Parafrankia irregularis: one gene and its partner. The protein of the gene in region 2 interacts with the protein of the main gene of each other region in a pairwise test. Links are inferred from orthologs where the notes say so. Each region holds a gene or a part of one and is shown on either strand. Other genes may lie near its edges.

Region 1 (3,307 bases), on a different replicon or contig from region 2:
CGTGAGGCCGTGTTCGACGCGGACCCCAGCGGCCTCGTTGCCGGGCTGGGCCGGCTCACCGAAACGATCGGCCAGATCGAGCAGCGCCTTCGCGACGCGACCTGGCACATCGGTGAAGACCATGTCCGCCATCGTGTCGTTGGTCCGCCGCAGGCGACGGGCCAGCACACGCAGCAGCAGCGCCCCGGCTTCGGGCCGGGAGCGCAGCCACGGCCGCAGCGCGGTGTGATCCAGCGCGACGAGCGACGCGTCGGTCACGGCGGTCGCTGTAGCGGTGCGCGGTCCGGGATCGAACAGGGAGAGCTCACCGAAGAGGTCTCCCGGCCCCATCACGTACAGCAGGTTCTCCCGCCCGTCGGCGGACTGGCGTCCTATCTTGACCTTGCCGGAAAGAACCACGAAAACGCGGTCACCGACATCCCCTTCGCGAAACAGCACATCGCCACGGGTCACGTCCTGCCGGTCCAGGTGATCGGAAAGCGCCTGGCGGTCGGGCTCGGACAACCCGGCGAACAGCGGAACGCGGGCTAGCAGATCGTCCACGAGCTGAGCATGCCAGGGTGCGGGGCGTTGGGCACGGCCAGGGACCCCCATCGGCCTGGTCAGGTCACGCAGATGTACCCGAATACTCCGTTTCTGATACGCAAAGTGACCGTGGACGCACCACCAAAGTGGCGAGAGTCACAATCCGCCTAGCACGGTCGATTTCGGGGCCCGCACCCGCCCCAAGCGGCGCGATCGGGCCAGACGCGGCACAGGTCACATCGGCACAGTCCGGAACAACTGCTGGACATCCATGATCGACAGGGCCGAGAGCGGCCTGAACCCCCTTGACTCCGCCGGCAACCGACACCAGCCCCACCAACGGTGGGTTCGGACGGACCGAGGGCTCGGGCGGACCGAGGGCTCGGACGGACCGAGGGGCCGGGCAGGCCGAGGGTTCAGCAGAGTGGCAGGTTCGCCGGGGTGGCGGGTTCAGGCGGCCCGGTGCTTGCCAGGCGGAGTGCGGCGCAGCCGGCGCCGGTAACGCTCCAGAGCCGCGGGCATGCCCTGCTGGACGAAGGTCTCGACCTCGTCCGGGCGGGCGCTGTCGAAGAAGCCCTCGATGCCCTTGCCGACGTCGGCGGCGTTGAGGGGACGCTCGACCCGCTCCATCGCGAGCAGCAGCCCGAGCAGCAACAGGGGGACCGTAACCGCGGCAAATGCAATCATGGCCATCCCATGGTCCCCGATGACGCCGCCCGCCACGCGTGCGGGGGGTCGACGCGCCCGCACGGGCCACGATCAGACACCGACCGGCGCGGGCGGCCCGGCAGATACTCTGCGAGGTATGGGTATCACCGTCGACGCGACTGCAGAGACGGCCCTGGCCCGCACCCGACGAGCGCGACGCATCGTGCGCGCCCTCGGTGAGCTCCACCCGGACGCACGCATCGCGCTGCACTTCGGCAATCCGCTGGAGCTGCTGGTGGCGACGGTTCTGTCGGCCCAGTGCACGGACAAGAAGGTCAACGAGGTCACTCCCGCCGTCTTCGCCCGTTACCGCAGCGCCGCCGCCTACGCCGCGGCGGACCGCGACGAGTTGGAGGGCCTGCTGCGCCCCACCGGCTTCTTCCGGGCGAAGGCCAACTCGCTGATCGGCATCGGCGCCGCTCTCACCGAGCGGTTCGCCGGCGAGGTGCCGGGCCGGCTGGCGGATCTGGTGACGCTGCCAGGCGTGGGCCGCAAGACCGCGAACGTCGTCCTCGGGCACGCTTTCGGCGTCCCCGGGATCACGGTCGACACCCACGTCGGCCGGCTGTCCCGGCGTTTCGCGCTCACCTCCGAGACGGACCCGGTCCGGGTCGAGACCGACCTCGCGGCACTGATCGAGCGGCGGGACTGGACGATCGCCTCGGATCGGATGATCTTTCACGGCAGGCGGATCTGCCATGCCCGGCGGCCCGCGTGCGGGGCCTGCGCGATCGCCCGGATGTGCCCGTCCTTCGGCACCGGCCCGACCGAGCCCCTGCAGGCCGCGCGGCTGGTGCGCGGCGACGCGGAGGCCGCCCGGTGAGCACCCCGGATCAGACCGGCCTCACGCCGGGCCCCGCGCCGCGACGCGCGCCGGCGAACGTGTCCGCCGCCGGTGGCACGCCGGTCCCCGGGTGGCTGGCGGGGCTGGTCGGCGCGGTCGGCGCGGGCATCCCGGTGCAGGTGCGCCAGCCTGGTGCAAACCGGCCGGGCGGGCGGCAGGCCGCCGTCCTGATCCTGTTCGGAGAGGGCCCGGACGGGCCGGACGTCCTGCTGCTGAAGCGGGCCGCCGACCTGCGCAACCACGCCGGGCAGCCCGCCTTCCCCGGAGGCAGCGCCGACGAGACGGATGTGTCGCGCGCCGCGACGGCGCTGCGCGAGGCGGAGGAGGAGGTCGGGCTCGACCCGTCCGGTGTCGAGATCCTCGCCACCGTCAGCCCGCTCTACCTGGCCGCGAGCCATTTCCATGTGACGCCCGTGCTGGCCTGGTGGCACACCCCGAGCGCGGTGGTGGCCGTGGACCCGGCGGAAACCTCGTCCGTCGCCCGCGTCCCCGTGGCCGAGCTCGCCGACCCGGGTAACCGGATCCTGCTGCGCCATCCGGCCGGTTTCGGCAGTCCGGCGTTCCGGGTCCGCGGCATGACGGTCTGGGGATTCACCGCCGGCATTCTCGACGCACTGCTGCGGGCCGGTGGGTGGGAACGCCCCTGGGACACCGCCACCCCCGTCGACGTACCGGAGATCACCGCGGCGATCTCGAAGGCGATGGCACTCCCCCGAGCGGTGGTAGAGCCCCGCATCTCCCCTGACGAAGCGGGCGGTACGGTCGGAGGATGACCTCAAGATCCGCCCGGAACGGGCTGGTCGCACTGGTTGCGGCCGTGACGCTGTTCACCGCCCTGACCGGCTGCGGCGGCGGTGGAGGCGACGACATGGCGCACGGCGGGCCGTCCGCCACCGCGACCCTGACGGCCACGGTCAGCGACGGCGTCCAGGTCTTCGATGTCGTCGGTCAGGTGAACCAGACCTTCTCCGCCGGTGAGCTCATCGCCCACCCGGGAACGATCCGGGTCAACTTCTCCGTGCCGAAGGGTTCGGCTCCGCACAACTTCGTCATCGACACGCTCCCCGGCGCGACCACCAGGATCGTCGCGGCCGGCCAGTCCCAGTCGGTCACCTTCACCGCGTCCAAGCCCGGTCGATATCCGGTGGTCTGTACCCTGCATAAGGGAATGACCGCCACTCTTGTGATCCTCTGAACTGCGATCCTCCGAACACGATGGTGATCTTCTGA
Region 2 (3,711 bases):
GGTGGTCGCGGACCGCGGGCTCGCGCGTGACTGCCGCGCGTGGCCGTTGGCCTTGATGTCACTCCCGAGACAATAGTGTCGCCGGTGACGATCAGGGACTGATTGTCGGTGACTGCTTGTCACAAGGAGCGCTGGGCTGGTGGCATCGTTGGAGTACAGATGCTAGCCGGTGCGCGGCTGGAGCACGGTGAACGCGGAGGGTAGCGACCATGTTTGGTTACGCTGCGTGCCATTGGGTGCCGCGAGTGTCGTCACTCAGTGTCGCGGGTGGCCCGGTTCGCCACCCGCGGTCCACGGACCCCCGGGGGTAGGGGGCCCGTGGACCCGGCAGGTGCACGGGCAGGTGCCGTCCGGTTGCGCAGGTGGCCATACCGGAGACCCACCCGCGGGCGGTGCCTGCGGCTCCGATGGGCGGCCAGGTCGGCCGCCCGGGAGGTTGTCAGCCGGAGACGGCCGGCTCGGAAACCTCCACGGCGGAGCTGAGAGTGACCTCGCCCACGCCATCCTTGCGTAGCCCATACCGGCGAATGGCGTCGTCGACGACGGCCTGCTCGACCTCGCCGGAGCGGGCCAGTGCCTCCAGCGTCGCGACGACCACCGACTCGGCGTCCACGTTGAAGTGGCGGCGCAGGGCGGCCCGGGTGTCGGAGCGGCCGAAGCCGTCCGTGCCCAGCGAGGTGTACGCCTGCGGCACCCACCGCGAGATCTGGTCCGGAACGGCGCGCATCCAGTCGGAGACCGCGACGGCCGGGCCAGGCGCGCCGGCGAGGATCTGGCTGACGTAGGGCACCGCGGCAGCCTCCTCCGGGTGGAGCAGGTTGTGCCGCTCGCAGACGAGGGCCTCGCGACGCAGTTCGTTCCACGACGTGACGGACCACACGTCGGCGGCGACGCCGTAGTCGGCGGCCAGCATCTCCTGGGCGGACAGCGCCCAGCGCATACCGGTGCCACTGGCGAGGATCTGCGCCCGCGGAGTGGACGAGTCGCCCGCCGCGCCCGCGGCCGCGCCGTCGCCACCGGTGAGCTCGTCGGCGGTGCGGAAGCGGTACATGCCCGCGAGGATCTGCGCCGGGTCGAGCCCGGCCGGCTCCGCCGGCTGCGGGACAGGCTCGTTGTAGACGGTCAGGTAGTAGAAGACGTTCTCGTCCCGCTCGCCGTACATCCGGTCGAGTGCGTCCCGGACGATGTGCGAGACCTCGAACGCGAACGCCGGGTCGTACGACACGCACGCCGGGTTGGTGGACGCCAGCAGCAGCGAGTGCCCGTCCTGGTGCTGCAGGCCCTCACCGTTGAGCGTGGTGCGCCCGGCGGTGGCACCGAGCAGGAAGCCACGGCCGAGCTGGTCGCCCAGCGCCCACATCTGGTCGCCGGTCCGCTGGAATCCGAACATCGAGTAGAAGACGTAGACGGGGATCATGTACTGGCCGTGGGTGGAGTACGCCGTGGCCGCCGCGATCACCGAGCCCATCGAGCCGGCCTCACTGATGCCCTCGTGCAGCATCTGACCGGCCTCGGACTCCCGGTACGACAGCAGCAGCTCACGGTCGACGGCCTCATAGCGCTGCCCGTGCGGCGAGTAGATCTTCGCCGTGGGGAACATCGCGTCCATCCCGAACGTGCGGGCCTCGTCCGGGATGACGGGCACGAACCGGGCGCCCATCTCCTTGGTCTTCATCAGGTCCTTGAGGAGGCGGACGAAGGCCATCGTCGTCGCCACCGGCTGCTTGCCCGAACCGCGCCGCAGCTCGTCGAAGATCGACGCCGGCGGCTGGGTGAGCGGGCGGGCCCGGACGACCCGACGGGGGATGGAACCGCCGAGCGCCGCCCGGCGCTCCCGCATGTACTGGATCTCCTCGGAGTCCGCGCTGGGGCGGTAGTAGGGCGGCAGGTGGCCGTCGAGCGCCGCGTCGGGGATGTCCAGGTAGAGCCGGTCGCGCAGCTCCTTCAGCTCCGACTTGGTGAGCTTCTTCATCTGGTGCGTGGCGTTGCGGCCCTCGAAGTCCTTGCCCAGCGTCCAGCCCTTGATCGTGTGGGCGAGGATCACGGTGGGCTGGCCGGTGTGCTCGGTGGCCGCCTTGTAGGCCGCGTAGAGCTTGCGGTAGTCGTGGCCGCCGCGGGAGAGCTTGCGCAGGTCGTCGTCGGTGAGGCCGGCGACCATGCGGCGCAGCCGGGCGTCCGCGCCGAAGAAGTTCTCCCGGATGTAGTCGCCGGCCGACGTCGAGTACGTCTGGAACTGGCCGTCGGGCGTGGTGTTCATCCGGTGCACGAGGACGCCGTCGGTGTCCTGGGCGAGCAGCGGGTCCCAGTCACGGCCCCAGACGACCTTGATGACGTTCCAGCCGGCGCCGCGGAACGTCGACTCCAGCTCCTGCATGATCTTGCCGTTGCCGCGGACGGGACCGTCGAGGCGCTGCAGGTTGCAGTTGACGACGAAGATGAGGTTGTCGAGCTCCTCGCGGGCGGCGACACCGAGTGCGCCGATCGACTCCGGCTCGTCCATCTCACCGTCACCGAGGAACGCCCACACCTTGCTGCGGGACGTGTCCTTGATCTGCCGGTTGAGCAGGTAGCGGTTGAATCGAGCCTGGTAGATGGCATCGATCGGGCCGAGGCCCATGGAGACGGTGGGGAATTCCCAGAAATCCGGCATCAGACGCGGGTGAGGGTAGGACGACAGCCCGCCCGGCTCGCCCTCCCGCCGGAAGGCGTCCAGCTGTGCCTCGGTGAGGCGCCCTTCCAGGAAGGCGCGTGCGTAGATACCGGGCGAGGCGTGGCCCTGGATGAAGATCTGGTCGCCGGAGTCGCTGCCGGGCGAGGAGGTCAGGTGGTCCTTGCCGCGGAAGAAGTGGTTGAAACCGACCTCGTAAAGGCTGGCACTCGACGCATAGGTCGCGATATGCCCGCCGACGTTGTATTCGGGACGGTTGGCGCGGCTCACCATGATGGCGGCGTTCCAGCGGATGTAGGCGCGGATGCGTCGTTCCACGTGCTCGTCACCCGGGAACCAGGGTTCCTGCTCGGGTGGGATCGTGTTGATGAAGTCCGTACTCGTCAGAGCCGGTACGCCTACAGCCTTCTCACGTGCTCGCTCGAGGAGTTTGAGCATGAGGAACCGCGCGCGGCCCCGCCCCGACTCCTCGATGACAGCATCCAGGGACTCAAGCCATTCGCTGGTTTCGGACGGATCGATGTCCGGCAACTGGCTCGGGAGCCCGTCGGTGATCACCGAGAACTTCCGTGTTGTGTCCTGCGCCACGCCTAACTCCTGCTCTCCGTAGCTCCTGGCCGATGCCTCCTCACTATCGTGCTCCGTCTCGACACTGCCGTCACGCACGCCCTGCCTACTGATTGGTAACAAAACTGGATCGACAGGGCCCGATATCACCGGATGCATCGTGGTGATATGACCATCAGTCAGCATCCAGCAACCGGTTGTCGTGATTGCTGTGCCAGGTTCGGCGCAGATCGCGGATCGTGCAAGACGTCATGCTTCGTCCGGCTGCGCACCGTGTGCGCGCGGGCTGGCCATGGGGCCGACCGCGCCCGGGGCCCGCGCGAGCACCCGCACAGCCGTGTGACAAACCCAACCGGTCCATAACGGGCCGGCTGGCAGCGCCCGGTGACAGGCGGCACAACGACCCGGACGATGGCCCGCGCCGACGGTACGGCCGGCGGCATGCGACCGCCCGTGCGACGTCCTGGGCGGTTGGC

What was found.
Region 1: the proteins of aceE (region 2) and nth interact in binary tests that used the Escherichia coli proteins (3 or more experiments, as listed by UniProt). The link is inferred for Parafrankia irregularis from one-to-one orthologs.

Annotation. Positions count from the first base shown.
Region 1 is NZ_FAOZ01000019.1:63,640-66,946, reverse strand. What follows is about bases 200-3,193. They hold nth (endonuclease III), read left to right. Parts: upstream 200-1,330; coding sequence 1,331-2,056; downstream 2,057-3,193. Other genes in these bases: AWX74_RS24555 (cupredoxin domain-containing protein), read left to right, coding at 2,847-3,193; AWX74_RS24560 (NUDIX hydrolase), read left to right, coding at 2,053-2,850; AWX74_RS24570 (hypothetical protein), read right to left, coding at 976-1,212; AWX74_RS24575 (Crp/Fnr family transcriptional regulator), read right to left, coding at 200-543. Also shown: more of AWX74_RS24575, read right to left, coding at 1-199; more of AWX74_RS24555, read left to right, coding at 3,194-3,272. UniProt on the Escherichia coli protein: DNA repair enzyme that has both DNA N-glycosylase activity and AP-lyase activity. The DNA N-glycosylase activity releases various damaged pyrimidines from DNA by cleaving the N-glycosidic bond, leaving an AP (apurinic/apyrimidinic) site.
Region 2 is NZ_FAOZ01000039.1:20,841-24,551, reverse strand. The notes cover bases 240-3,637. They hold aceE (pyruvate dehydrogenase (acetyl-transferring), homodimeric type), read right to left. Parts: upstream 3,257-3,637; coding sequence 440-3,256; downstream 240-439. UniProt on the Escherichia coli protein: Component of the pyruvate dehydrogenase (PDH) complex, that catalyzes the overall conversion of pyruvate to acetyl-CoA and CO(2).